DNA from 3 places in the Streptomyces sp. NBC_00096 genome. Region 3 is predicted to be linked to each of the others. Evidence: riboswitches for the same ligand, from Rfam matches in the RefSeq annotation. Region 3 holds a riboswitch; each other region holds the start of a gene.

Region 1 (4,711 bases), 1.9 Mb from region 3:
GACGGCGCCGATGGCCACCATGAGGATGCCGCTGACGAGCAGCAGCAGGACGTACCACGAGAAGAGCGGCTCGGCGCTGAAGTCAAGATTCAAGGTGTTCCCCCGCGTAAGGATGAGATAAACGGCCATGGGGCCGATCGCGCACAGTACTTGACCGCACGCCACCCTGTCTGCAGATTTCTGCCGCCTTTTCCGCCCGATCCGGATCGCAAATCGCCCGGAAGGCGTGAAAGCGGCGTGAACGGCGCTCCCGGACGGGGGAGTCGCCGTTCACGCCTTCACTTCGGCCTCAGTCGGCGAGCGGCAGGTACACGCGGTTGCCCGCGGCCGCGAACTCGGCGGACTTCTCCGCCATGCCCGCCTCGATCTCCTCCGCCTTCAGGTCACCGCCGTGCTGGCGGCGGATGTCCTGGGAGATCTTCATCGAGCAGAACTTCGGACCGCACATCGAGCAGAAGTGCGCCGTCTTGGCCGGCTCGGCCGGGAGCGTCTCGTCGTGGAACTCACGGGCCGTGTCCGGATCGAGGGCCAGGTTGAACTGGTCCTCCCAGCGGAACTCGAAGCGCGCGTCCGACAGGGCGTCGTCCCACTCCTGGGCGCCGGGGTGACCCTTGGCCAGGTCCGCCGCGTGGGCCGCGATCTTGTACGTGATGACGCCGGTCTTCACGTCGTCGCGGTTCGGCAGGCCCAGGTGCTCCTTGGGCGTGACGTAGCAGAGCATCGCGGTGCCCCACCAGGCGATCATCGCGGCGCCGATGCCCGAGGTGATGTGGTCGTACGCGGGCGCGACGTCCGTGGTCAGCGGGCCGAGCGTGTAGAACGGCGCCTCCTCGCAGATCTCCTGCTGGAGGTCGATGTTCTCCTTGATCTTGTGCATCGGGACGTGCCCGGGGCCCTCGATCATCGTCTGCACGTTGTACCGCTTGGCGATCGTGTTCAGCTCGCCCAGCGTCTTCAGCTCCGCGAACTGCGCCGCGTCGTTGGCGTCCGCGATGGAGCCGGGGCGCAGGCCGTCGCCCAGCGAGTACGTGACGTCGTACGTCGCGAGGATCTCGCAGAGCTCCTCGAAGTTCGTGTAGAGGAAGTTCTCCTTGTGGTGCGCCAGGCACCAGGCGGCCATGATCGAGCCACCGCGAGAGACGATGCCCGTCTTGCGGCGCGCAGTCAGCGGCACGTACGACAGCAGCACGCCGGCGTGGACCGTCATGTAGTCCACGCCCTGCTCGGCCTGCTCGATGACCGTGTCCTTGTAGATCTCCCAGGTCAGGTCCTCGGCGCGGCCGTCGACCTTCTCCAGCGCCTGGTACAGCGGCACGGTGCCGATCGGCACGGGGGAGTTGCGCAGCACCCACTCGCGGGTGGTGTGGATGTTGCGGCCGGTCGAGAGGTCCATGACCGTGTCGGCACCCCACTTGGTCGCCCAGGTCATCTTGTCCACCTCCTCCTCGATCGAGGAGGTGACGGCGGAGTTGCCGATGTTGGCGTTGACCTTCACCAGGAACCGCTTGCCGATGATCATCGGCTCGATCTCGGGGTGGTTCACGTTCACCGGCATGACCGCGCGACCTGCGGCGATCTCCTCGCGGACGACCTCGGGGGAGACGTTCTCGCGGATCGCGACGTACTCCATCTCCGGGGTGATCTCGCCCCGGCGGGCGTACGCGAGCTGCGTGACGGCGGCGCCGCCACGGCCCCGGCGGGGCTGGCGCGGACGGCCCGGGAAGACGGCGTCGAGGTTCTTGAGGCCGCCGCGCGGCGAGGTGTGCTTGATGCCGTCGTCCTCGGGGCGCGCGGGACGGCCCGCGTACTCCTCGGTGTCACCGCGGCTGATGATCCAGTTCTCGCGCAGCGGCGGCAGGCCCCGGCGGACGTCGGTCTCGATCTGCGGGTCGGTGTACGGACCGGACGTGTCGTACAGCGTCACGTCCTTGCCGTTGGTGAGGTGGACCTGGCGAACCGGCACCCGGATGTCGGGGCGGGAGCCTGCCACGTACCCCTTGTGCCAGCCGGGCTGGCGCTCGGTCTGGCCATCGGCGTCCTGGCTGACGGCAGGCGTGCGTGCATCCTGAATGGTCATGAGACCTAATCTCCCTACGCCGGCATTACCCGGTAACAGGTTCGGCGGTCGACGCAGCCTCCTCCCGTACGCATATTCGAATGCGAACGGTGATCAGCGCCCTCTCAGCCCGGTGCTCCGAGCTCCCGCGTTGTGCAAAGTAGCCCCCACGCTAGCGTCATCTGTGGCGTGCTGAACAGTGGGCCCCCTCATCTGTTGCGATGATCGGCCGGTGACGTCCTCGCCGCAGCCCCCCACCGAACCCACGGATCACGCTGGTCACACCGGCCACGCACACACGGACCCCGGGCACTCGCCAGAGCACTTGCCCGGCCAGTCTCCCGGGCACTCCCACGGGCATTCGCACAGCCACGGCCCGGCCGCCCCGGTCTCGAAGCACCTGCGGAAGGTGATCGCGGCGGTACTGATCCCCTTCGCCGCCGCCGTCGTGATCGGCATGGCGGTGCTCTGGCCCGGTGGCGCCCCGGCCCACGAGCGCACCGGGGTGGGCTTCGACCGCCAGACCCAGCAGGGAAAGGTCGTCGCGCTCCAGCAGGTCGACTGCAAATCCGTGAACGCCGCGCAGGTGCCGGCCACCGGCGACACCTCCACGCCCGAAGGGCGCGAGGCCGTGGCCTCGCAGACCGGCGAGTGCAAGAAGGCCACCATCGAGGTCGGCACCGGACCCGACAAGGGCCGCAAGTTCACCGAGATCGTCCAGCCGGGCGCACCACGGCAGTTGACGAACGGCCAGGAAGTGGTGGTGGCCTACGCGCCGGACGCGCCCCGGGACCTCCAGTACTCCGTGATCGACGTGAACCGCAAGCTGCCGATGGCCCTGCTGGCCGGGATCTTCGCCCTCGCGGTCGTCCTCGTCGGGCGGATGCGCGGGCTGTTCGCGCTCATCGCCCTCGCCGTCAGCTTCGCCGTACTGACCCTCTTCATCCTCCCCGCCATCCTGCAGGGGTCGAATCCGCTGGTCGTCGCCGTGGTCGGGGCCAGCGCGATCATGCTGATCGCCCTCTACATGTGCCACGGGCTGACGGCCCGCACCTCGGTCGCGGTCCTCGGCACGCTCGTCTCGCTGCTGCTGATCGGCCTGCTGGGCTCGCTGTTCATCGGCTGGGCCTTCCTCAGCGGCAACACGGACGACAACACCGGGCTGATCCACGGGCTCTACCCGAACATCGACATGAGCGGTTTGCTGCTTGCAGGTGTGATCATCGGATCGCTGGGCGTACTCGACGATGTGACCGTCACTCAGACCTCAGCGGTATGGGAACTCCACCAGGCCGACCCGACGATGGGACCGCGCGGCCTGTACCGGGCGGGCATCCGCATCGGGCGCGACCACATCGCCTCGGTGGTGAACACCCTGGTACTGGCCTACGCGGGCGCCGCGCTGCCGCTCCTCCTGCTGTTCTCGATCGCCAACAGCAGCATGGGTTCGGTGGCCAACAGCGAGCTGGTCGCGGAGGAGATCGTACGGACCCTCGTGGGATCGATCGGACTGGTCGCCTCGGTACCCGTGACGACGGCGCTGGCCGCGCTGGTGGTCTCCGCCGACCGTACGGATTCCCCGGCGGCCACCCCGGCCGCGGGGCCGCTCCGTGGCGGCCGGGGCCGGCGGCGCAAGCGCTGAACGGCCGACCGGCGGGCGCGACTGGTCAGGGCGCGCGCACGGCCGGTCGTGAAGGGGGCAAAGTGGAGCGCTCAGCGCGTCGGCACGCTGAGCCGTGGTGCGTACGTCCGGTGCGGTGGCCGGACTTCGCTCAGCCCGCGTTCTGCTCGTTCTGCTGCGATTCGGCGAGGATCTTGTCGAGCGCCTCGTCGAGGTTCTCCTCGAAGTCTCCGAGGTTGCGCTCCTGGCCGAGCGGAACGATCCGGTCGGTACGGTCGAGGAACGCGACGAGCGGCGCCGCGCTCGCGCGGAAGAGAGCCCGGTCTGCGCCTACTTGCAGCCGGATGTGGACATCGGACAGCTCCTCCGGATCGGTCGGGGCGATGTGGACATCACCGTCTCCGCACGGCTTGTTGATGCCGTCCAGAAGGAGTTCCCGGCCGAACGCCCAGGTCACGGGCGCATCTCCGGGAAGGTGGAAGGTCAGGCGGACTGCGTAGGGGTCACGAGCGTCGTACCGGAGTTCCACCGGGATCCGGAACGAGAGCTCCTCGGAAACGAGGAAGCTCATCATGACCTCTGCCTGTACCGACTCGCGCATTGCCTACCCCGCTGTAGTGGAAGTGGCCAGGAATGATCCCCCAAGGCCCTCTTGACAAGAGTGGTGGAAGCGCTTGCAGATCACAAGGAGTGAGTTTTCAGATACTGATAGAGAACGAGAGGGTGCTCAACAGCGCGCCTACTTCACTCCGTAGCCGATCGACCGCATACAGCAATCGGTTTTCCTGGTGCAGGGGGAGAGAAATCGCCATCGTCGCGGCGGTGTCGCCGGCGGTGATGGGGATGGCCGCGCACACCGTTCCCAGAGCGTATTCCTGCCGCTCGGTCACCGGCTGCATCCGCTCCATGGAGCCGATCCGCTGCTCCAGAGCCCGCTGATCCGTCACGGTGTAGGCGGTGATGGACTCGACCGGATGACGGTCGTAGTAGTCCCTGCGCGTCTTCTCGTCGAGCTGGCCGAGCAGGCACTGCCC
Region 2 (4,711 bases), 3.5 Mb from region 3:
CTCGGACCTGGGCGTCAACCCCAGCAACGACGGCAGCATCATCCGGGTGACCTTCCCCGAGCTGACGCAGGACCGCCGCAAGGAGTACATCAAGGTCGCGCGCACCAAGGCCGAGGACTCCAAGGTGTCGATCCGCGCCATCCGCCGCAAGGCGAAGGACGCCCTCGACAAGCTCGTCAAGGACAAGGAAGCCGGCGAGGACGAGGTGCGCCGTGCCGAGAAGGAGCTCGACGACACCACCGCGAAGTACGTCGCTCAGGTGGACGAGCTGCTCAAGCACAAGGAAGCCGAGCTCCTCGAAGTCTGATGAACGACTCTTCCTGGCAGCCGGAGCCGGTTCCGGCGGGTCCCGCATACGATGCGCAGGTGGGCCCGCACACTCGGCCCATGCCCATCGTGCCCGATGCCGCCGGCCGTGACTTCGACGACCGGGAAGCACGCGATCGGGGGGCCGCCGCTGACGGCGGCTCCCTCTTCCGCGCCGATACGCCGCCGCAGGAGCCCATGCCCAGCCCCCCGCCGACCCCGCCTTCACAGGCACCGCAGGACGCCTCGCCCCCGCCGCAGAAGAAGCGTGCGGGGCGGGATCTGCGTGCCGCAATAGGGGTGGGCGTGGGCCTCGGCGCGGTGATCTTCGCCTCGCTGTTCATCGTCAAGGCGGTCTTCGTCGGCGTCGTCGTCGTGGCGGTCGTCGTGGGCCTGTGGGAGCTCACCTCCCGGCTCCAGGAGAAGAAGGGCATCAAGGCCCCGCTGGTCCCGCTCGCGATCGGCGGCGCGGCGATGGTCATCGCCGGGTACGTCCGCGGGGCCGAGGGCACCTGGGTGGCGATGGCCCTGACGGCCCTCGCGGTCCTGGTCTGGCGGATGACGGAACCGCCCGAGGACTACCTCAAGGACGTCACGGCCGGTGTCTTCGCGGCGTTCTACGTGCCGTTCCTGGCCACGTTCGTCACGATGCTGCTCACCGCGGACGACGGTCCGCAGCGGGTGGTCACCTTCCTGGTCCTGACCGTGGTCAGCGATACCGGGGCCTACGCGGTGGGCTGGCGCTTCGGCAAGACCAAGCTCGCCCCGCGCATCAGCCCCGGGAAGACCCGTGAGGGGCTCTTCGGGGCGGTGGCCTTCGCGATGGGCGCCGGCGCGCTGTGCATGGAGTTCCTGATCGACGGGGGCGTCTGGTGGCAGGGCCTGGTGCTCGGCTTCGCCGTCGCGGTCAGCGCCACCCTCGGTGACCTCGGGGAGTCCATGATCAAGCGCGACCTCGGGATCAAGGACATGGGCACCCTGCTGCCGGGCCACGGCGGCATCATGGACCGGCTGGACTCGCTGCTTCCGACGGCCCCGGTGGTCTGGCTGCTGCTCGCCGCGTTCGTCGGCACCGGCTGACACGGCCGGGCGCAGCCGCCGGCCGGCCGGCTTCTCATCGGGACGGTCCCGTCCGGGTGGGCGGCGTACGACGAAAGGCCCCGGTCCGGCCGGGGCGGTTACTCTTGAAGGGCGCGCTGCTTCTGCGGCGCGCCTTTCGTCTTACAAGGAGTACCTGCCATGGCCCGCCCTGTTCCGGGAGAGCTCACTTTCGTCGCCCCCCGTGGAGCGAAGAAGCCGCCCCGGCACCTCGCCGACCTCACCCCCGAGGAGCGCCGGGAGGCCGTCGCCGCGATCGGTGAGAAGCCGTTCCGGGCCAAGCAGCTCTCGCAGCACTACTTCGCCCGGTACGCGCACGACCCGGCCGAGTGGACCGACATCCCGGCAGGCTCCCGCGAGAAGCTCCGCGACGAGCTGCTGCCTGACCTGATGAACGTCATCCGCCACATCTCGTGCGACGACGACACCACCCGCAAGACCCTGTGGAAGCTGCACGACGGCACGCTCGTCGAGTCCGTGCTGATGCGCTACCCCGACCGGGTCACGATGTGCATCTCCTCACAGGCCGGCTGCGGCATGAACTGCCCGTTCTGCGCCACCGGCCAGGCGGGTCTCGACCGCAACCTGTCCACCGCCGAGATCGTGCACCAGATCGTCGACGGCATGCGCGCCCTGCGCGACGGCGAGGTCCCGGGCGGGCCGGCCCGGCTCTCGAACATCGTCTTCATGGGCATGGGCGAGCCGCTCGCCAACTACAACCGCGTCGTCGGCGCCATCCGCCGCCTCACCGACCCGGAGCCCGACGGCCTGGGCCTGTCCCAGCGCGGGATCACCGTCTCCACCGTCGGCCTGGTCCCGGCCATGCTGCGCTTCGCCGACGAGGGCTTCAAGTGCCGTCTCGCGGTCTCGCTGCACGCGCCGGACGACGAGCTGCGCGACACCCTGGTCCCCGTGAACACCCGCTGGAACGTCCGCGAGGTGCTCGGCGCGGCCTGGGAGTACGCGGAGAAGTCGGGCCGCCGCATCTCCATCGAGTACGCCCTGATCCGCGACATCAACGACCAGGCCTGGCGCGGTGACCTGCTCGGCAAGCTGCTCAAGGGCAAGCGCGTACACGTCAACCTGATCCCGCTGAACCCGACGCCGGGCTCGAAGTGGACCGCTTCGCGGCCCGAGGACGAGAAGGCGTTCGTGGACGCCATCGCCCGCCACGGCGTGCCGGTGACCGTACGCGACACCCGTGGTCAGGAGATCGACGGCGCGTGCGGCCAGCTCGCCGCCTCGGAGCGCTGATTTTCGCCAGTTGAGGTTCACAATCGGCCACGGGGTACCCTGTGGCCGAACCAATTTCATATTTCCGACAGGGGAGCGCCACAGCGCTGAGAGTGCGGTATCCGTCACCGCAGACCCTCTGAACCTCGCCCCGGTCATTCGGGGTAGGAAGTTCGGTCACCACTCAAGCTGTTGCGCCCTGCCCGGCGTCCGCTCCGCAGAGCGCCGGGCGGGGCCGCGTCTTCTCCTGGACATCCCAGGAGGAATGCACCAATGAGCACCACCAAGAAGCTGGCGGGCGTCGCGCTCGCGGCCGCACTCGGCGTCACCACGCTCAGTGCTTGCGGCGGCGGCGACGCCAAGGACAAGTCCGCGGGCGCGAGCGACGCCCCGAAGTCCAAGACGATCACCCTCGTCTCGCACGACTCCTTCAACGTGACCGACGCGGTCCTCAAGGAGTTCGAGCAGCAGAGCGGCTACACCGTCAAGGTCCTGAAGTCGGGCGACGCGGGCGCGGCGCTGAACCAGGAGATCCTCACCAAGGGCTCCCCGCGCGGCGACGTCTTCTTCGGCGTGGACAACACGCTCCTCTCCCGTGCCCTCGACAACGGCATCTTCACGCCGTACGAGGCCAAGGGGCTGGCCGACGTGAAGCCCGAGTTCGTCCTCGACAAGGAGCACCGGGTCACCCCGGTCGACTCCGGCGACATCTGCGTCAACTACGACAAGGCCTACTTCGCCGACAAGAAGATCGCCCCGCCGCAGACGCTGGACGACCTGATCAAGCCGGAGTACAAGAACCTGCTGGTCACCGAGAACGCCGCGACCTCCTCGCCCGGCCTCGGCTTCCTCCTCGCCTCCGTCGGCAAGTACGGCGACGACGGCTGGAAGGACTACTGGAGCAAGCTCAAGGCCAACGGCGTCGAGGTCGTCGACGGCTGGGAGCAGGCCTACAACGAGCGCTTCTCCGGCTCGGCGGGCGGCAAGAAGGCCAAGGGCGACCGCCCGCTGGTCGTCTCCTACGCCTCCAGCCCGCCGGTCGAGGTGCTCTACGGCGAGCCGCAGCCGGCCGAGGCCCCGACGGGCGTCGCGACCGGTACCTGCTTCCGCCAGACCGAGTTCGCGGGTCTGCTCAAGGGCGCGAAGAACGAGGAGGGCGGCAAGGCGCTCCTGGACTTCCTGATCTCCAAGAAGTTCCAGGAGGACATGCCGCTCCAGATGTTCGTGAACCCCGTGACCAAGGACGCGAAGCTGCCGGAGCTGTTCACCAAGCACGGCGTGGTGATCGAGAAGCCGGAGACGGTCGCCCCGGAGGCCATCGCCAAGAACCGTGACCAGTGGGTCAAGGCGTGGTCGACGCTCGTCGTCAAGTAGCACCGGTGGGCAAGGTTTCGAAGGAGCGCGGGCGGGCCACGGTGGTCAGGCTCGGTCTGATGGCCGTACCGCTCGCCTTCTTCGGGCTGTTCTTCGCCTACCCCGTCGCCGCGATCGTCGGGCGCGGGCTCAAGACCGACACCGGCTGGCAGTTCGGCCGGATCGGCGAGGTACTGGCCCGGCCCGACATCCGCGAGGTGCTCTGGTTCACCACCTGGCAGGCGCTCGCGTCGACGGCGCTCACGCTCCTGATCGCACTCCCCGGCGCGTACGTCTTCGCGCGCTTCGAGTTCCCCGGCAAACAGCTGCTGCGGGCGCTCGTGACGGTGCCGTTCGTGCTGCCGACCGTCGTGGTCGGCACCGCCTTCCTGGCACTCGTAGGGCGCGGCGGTCTGCTGGACGAGGTGTGGGGGATCCGCCTCGACACGACCGTCTGGGCGATCCTGCTCGCGCACGTCTTCTTCAACTACGCCGTCGTCATCCGCACGGTCGGCGGGCTGTGGGCGCAGCTGGACCCGCGCCAGGAGGAGGCCGCCCGGGTGCTGGGCGCCGGGCGGTTCGCCGCCTGGCGGCGGGTGACGCTGCCCGCGCTGGTCCCGGCGGTGGCCGCCGCCTCGCTGATGGTGTTCCTGTTCACCTTCTCCTCCTTCGGCGTCGTGCAGATCCTGGGCGGGCCCGCGTACTCCACCCTGGAGGTGGA
Region 3 (4,711 bases):
GCCGATGAGGACCTCCCGGCCGAGGATGGCGCGGGCGGCGGGCACCGGGATGTCGCCCTGCCCGAGGTGCAGGACGTCCGAGCCGATGGCGTGCGCGACGTCGGCGCGGTCGTTGACGGCGAGCAGCTTTCCGTGGCGGCGGGCCGCCTCGGCGAAGACCTGGAGGTGTTCCAGTTCCTCGCCCGCCTCCATGCCCTTGTCTCGGAGCTGGATGATGTCCACGCCGCCGGCCAGGACCGCGTCCAGGAACCTGGGGAGGTCGCCCTGCCGCTTGCGTGCGTCCGTGCACAGGTAGAGCCGGGCGTCGGACAGCTGGGCGGCGATGGCGGACATGGGTACCCCCGGGGTGGTGTGTCTCGTACGTACGCGGTGTGCGGGCCCCCGGCAGGGGCCCGCACACCGCGTGTGGCGTTGCGCTGTTTGTACGTCTCTTGCCTCGTGGAAGGCGGAGTCAGCTCGGGTGGAGCCGGCTCGAGGGGAGTCGGCTCGGGTGGAGTCGGCTCAGATGGCGAGCGCCTGAGCGCGGCGCTTCACCTCCGTGCCGCGATTCTCGCTCAGCGCCTGCACCGGGGTGCCCGGCAGGGTGTCATCGGCGGTGAACAGCCACTCCAGGATCTCCGTGTCGGTGAAGCGGTCGTCGCGGAGCACGGTCAGCAGGCCGACGAGCCCCTTGACGATCTTGTCCCCGTCGATGAAGGCGGCGGGCACCTGGAGGGAGCGGTTCTCGCCGCGGCGCACCGCGAGCAGCTGCCCTTCCTTGACCAGCTGGCGAACCTTGGTCACTTCGATGTCGAGCATCTCCGCGATGTCGGGGAGGTACAGCCAGGCGGGAACAAGGGCATCGATCTTTGCGTCAATCTCGGTCACGGGCACAAGCCTGCCATCTCGGACTCGCTGCCGGTACCCGAGCGGCCCCGTCCGGGGTCCGGCCCGGTCCCCGCCGGGCCCCTCCGGCCGCCGGGAGGGGCCCTCCGGGCGGTCGCCGGGGCCCGGGCGGCCGGTGGCGGGGCCTGGTGGTGGGGCCTGGTGGTGGGGCCTGGTCGTGGGGCCCGGTGGTGGGGCTCTGGGGCGCGGCGGGCGGCCCTAGGGGCCCGGCGGGCGGGCGGTGGTGGGGACCGGTGGGGACCGGGCCCGCCTCGGATCCCCGTCGGATCCCCGTCGGATCCCCGTCAGAGTCTCCGTCGGATCCCCGTCAGATCCCCGTCGCCTTCAGGGCGACGGCCGGGTCCGCGATCTTCGCCGGATCCACCTGCACGCCCGATTCGATCAGGCGCCGTCCCTGGGCCAGGTCGCGCGGGCGGCCCACCGCGAGGACCGCGGCCAGCCGGCCGTCCCGCAGCCAGCACACCGACCAGGTCTCGGCCGTCGGGTCGCCGCGCCACAGCAGCGTGTCCGAGTCCCCGTGGTGGCCCGCGTACTGCACGAAGCGGCCGAACTGCTCCGACCAGAAGTACGGGACCGGGTCGTAGACCTGCTCCCCGGAGCCCCCGGCCACGATGTCGGCCGCCACCACGCGCGGCCCCTGCAGCGCGTTGTCCCAGTGGTGCACCAGGAGCCGGGCCCCGTAGCGCCCCGAGGGGAACGAGGCGCAGTCCCCCACCGCGTGGACCCCGGGCACCGAGGTGCGCAGCCGCTCGTCCGCGACGACCGCGCCGTCCGGGCCGAGCTCCACGCCCGATCCCGCCAGCCAGTCCGTCGCCGGCCGGGCGCCGACGCCCACCACGACCGCCCCGGCCGACAGGCTCCGCCCGTCGGAGAGCAGGATCCGGCCCGCCTCCACGGCGGCCACCCGCGCGCCGGTCAGCAGGGAGGCGCCCGCCTGTTCGTACCAGCGCCCCATCGGCTCGGCGACCTCCGCCGGCAGCGCGCCCGCCAGGACCCGGTCGGCCGCCTCGACCACCGTCACCTCGCAGCCCGCCCCGCGCGCCGCCGTGGCGAACTCCGCGCCGATCCACCCCGCGCCGACGACCACCACCGCCGAGCCGGCCGCCAGCACGGGCCGCAGCCGGGCCGCGTCGTCGAGCGTGCGCAGCAGGTGCACGCCCGGGACGCCCTCCGCGCCGGGCAGGGTCAGCGGCCGGGCGCCCGTCGCCAGTACGAGTACCCCGTACGGGACCGGGCCGGCCTCGGTGTCCACCTCGCGGTCCGCGGCCCGCAGTCCGGTGACCTCGACCCCGAGCCGGAGCTCGATGCCGAGCTCCTCGAAGTCGACGTCGAAGGCCGAGTCCTCGGCCTTGCCGAGGAGCACCGCCTTGGACAGCGGGGGCCGGTCGTAGGGCTGGTGGGGTTCGGCGCCCAGCAGGGTGACGGGGCCGGTCCAGCCCTGTTCCCGGAGGGCGACCGCGGTCTGGACCCCGGCCATTCCGGCGCCGACGATGACGACGCCGCGCTGAAGATCTTCCGTCTGTTGCGTCTGCTCGCTCACGCGGCCCAGCCTAATCATCTGACGGTCCGTCAGGAATAGCAGGTGGGCACCGGCCGGTCACCGAGCGGGGACCGGGACCGGGGAGGCAGCCTTACCGGCTGTCGGCCACGGCGTTACTCTGGCCACCGTACCTATCGCGGGAGTCCGGGCGCACCGGGCTGAGAGGGAGGCTGGCCGGCCTCCGACCGTACGAACCTGATCCGGGTCATGCCGGCGAAGGGAGGGGCTGGACGCCCATGCATTCATCCAGGAAGAGCCGGAGTCCCGGCTACGACGTCCTCGTCATCGGGGGCGGCATCATCGGCCTGGCCACCGCCTGGCGCGCGGCCCGGCTCGGGCTGCGCACCGCACTGGCCGACCCGGCGCCCGGCGGCGGCGCCGCCCAGGTCGCGGCCGGCATGCTGGCCGCCGTCACCGAGCTGCACTACGGCGAGGAGACCCTGCTCGGGCTCAACGTCGCCTCCGCCGCCCGCTACCCGCGCTTCGCCGCCGAACTCGCCGAAGCCAGCGGCGGCATGGACATCGGCTACCGCGCCTGCGGCACCCTCGCCGTCGCCCTCGACGCCGACGACCGGCTCCACCTGCGCGAACTGCACGCCCTCCAGCGCCGCTGCGGCCTGGAATCGGAGTGGCTGACCGGCCGCGAGTGCCGCCGGCTGGAGCCGATGCTGGCTCCCGGGGTGCGCGGCGGCCTGCGCGTGGACGGCGACCACCAGGTCGACCCGCGCCGGCTCGCGGCCGCCCTGCTGGCCGCCTGCGAACGGGCCGGGGTCGTCCTGCACCGCGCGCGGGCGGCGCGGCTGCTGACCAACGCCGACCGGGCCCGCGGCGCCGTCCTCGACGATGCGGACGCCACGGAGCTGGGCGCCGACCAGGTGGTCCTGGCCGCGGGCTCGCTCAGCGGCCGGCTGGACGGGGTACCGCCGGAGGTCGTGGCCCCCGTACGCCCGGTGAAGGGGCAGGTGCTGCGGCTCGCCGTGCCGCCGTCGTACGCGCCGTTCCTGTCGCGGACCGTACGGGCCGTCGTACGCGGCAGCCAGGTCTACCTGGTGCCGCGCGAGAACGGCGAACTCGTCATCGGCGCCACCAGCGAGGAACTCGGCTGGGACACCACCGTCACCGCGGGCGGGGTCTACGAGCTCCTGCGCGACGCCCACGAACTGGTGCCCGGCATCACCGAACTCCCGCTGGTGGAGACCCGGGCCGGACTGCGACCCGGCTCCCCGGACAACGCCCCGCTGCTCGGCCCCACCGACCTCCCGGGGCTGCACCTGGCCACCGGGCACTACCGCAACGGGGTCCTGCTGACCCCGCTGACCGGGGACGTCATGGCGGAGCTGCTGACCACCGGCGAACTGCCGGAGATCGCCCGCCCCTTCACCCCGCGCCGTTTCGCCCTCACGCGTCAGGACTCGTACGCATGACCAACTCCGCCTCCGCATCCGGATCCGTCACCGTCTCCGTCTCCGTCAACGGCGAGCCGCGCGAGATCGCCGCCGGGACCATGCTCGCCGCCGTGGTCGCCACCCTCACCCAGGCCACCAAGGGGGTCGCGGCGGCCCTCAACGAGACCGTGGTGCCGCGCGGCCAGTGGTCCTGCACCGCCGTGGCCGACGGCGACCGCGTCGAGGTCCTCACCGCGGTCCAGGGAGGCTGAGCGGCATGGCCGACGACGTCTTCACCCTGGGCGGCCGGACCTTCTCCTCGCGCCTGATCATGGGCACGGGCGGGGCGCCGAGCCTGGACATCCTGGAACGGGCGCTGGTCGCGTCCGGTACGGAACTCACCACGGTCGCGATGCGGCGCCTCGACCCGACGGTCCAGGGATCGGTCCTCTCCGTCCTGACCGGGCTCGGGATCGCGGTACTGCCGAACACCGCGGGCTGCTTCACGGCGGGCGAGGCGGTGCTCACCGCCCGCCTGGCCCGGGAGGCCCTCGGCACGGACTGGATCAAGCTGGAGGTCGTCGCGGACGAGCGGACGCTCCTGCCGGACGGGGTCGAGCTGCTCGACGCCGCGGAGATCCTGGTCGACGAGGGGTTCACGGTCCTCCCCTACACGAACGACGACCCGGTGCTGGCACGGAAGCTGGAGGACGTCGGCTGTGCGGCGATCATGCCGCTGGGGTCTCCGATCGGCTCGGGCATGGGCATCCGCAACCCGCACAACTTCGAGCTGATCGTGGAGCGGGCCGGCGTGCCGGTCATCCTGGACGCGGGGGCCGGGACGGCCTCGGACGTGGCCCTGGCCATGGAACTGGGCTGCGCGGCGGTGATGCTGGCATCG

The links. Region 3 has a riboswitch for thiamine pyrophosphate ahead of thiO (glycine oxidase ThiO). Riboswitches for the same ligand answer to the same signal wherever they lie in the genome.
Region 1: another riboswitch for thiamine pyrophosphate. It lies ahead of thiC (phosphomethylpyrimidine synthase ThiC); the one in region 3 lies ahead of thiO (glycine oxidase ThiO).
Region 2: another riboswitch for thiamine pyrophosphate. It lies ahead of OG904_RS06690 (thiamine ABC transporter substrate binding subunit); the one in region 3 lies ahead of thiO (glycine oxidase ThiO).

What each region holds. Positions count from the first base shown of each region.
Region 1 is NZ_CP108221.1:3,272,301-3,277,011, forward strand. It holds gene OG904_RS14250 (hypothetical protein) at 1-93, opposite strand, end outside; gene thiC (phosphomethylpyrimidine synthase ThiC) at 290-2,077, opposite strand; TPP riboswitch at 2,072-2,216, opposite strand; gene OG904_RS14260 (YibE/F family protein) at 2,382-3,698, shown strand; gene OG904_RS14265 (SsgA family sporulation/cell division regulator) at 3,829-4,278, opposite strand; gene OG904_RS14270 (IclR family transcriptional regulator) at 4,376-4,711, opposite strand, start outside.
Region 2 is NZ_CP108221.1:1,631,904-1,636,614, reverse strand. It holds gene frr (ribosome recycling factor) at 1-307, shown strand, start outside; gene OG904_RS06700 (phosphatidate cytidylyltransferase) at 307-1,386, shown strand; gene rlmN (23S rRNA (adenine(2503)-C(2))-methyltransferase RlmN) at 1,546-2,658, shown strand; TPP riboswitch at 2,718-2,826, shown strand; gene OG904_RS06690 (thiamine ABC transporter substrate binding subunit) at 2,911-4,011, shown strand; gene OG904_RS06685 (ABC transporter permease) at 4,071-4,711, shown strand, end outside.
Region 3 is NZ_CP108221.1:5,167,465-5,172,175, reverse strand. It holds gene thiE (thiamine phosphate synthase) at 1-333, opposite strand, end outside; gene OG904_RS22805 (Rv2175c family DNA-binding protein) at 502-867, opposite strand; gene OG904_RS22800 (NAD(P)/FAD-dependent oxidoreductase) at 1,193-2,425, opposite strand; TPP riboswitch at 2,552-2,664, shown strand; gene thiO (glycine oxidase ThiO) at 2,662-3,849, shown strand; gene thiS (sulfur carrier protein ThiS) at 3,846-4,082, shown strand; gene OG904_RS22785 (thiazole synthase) at 4,088-4,711, shown strand, end outside.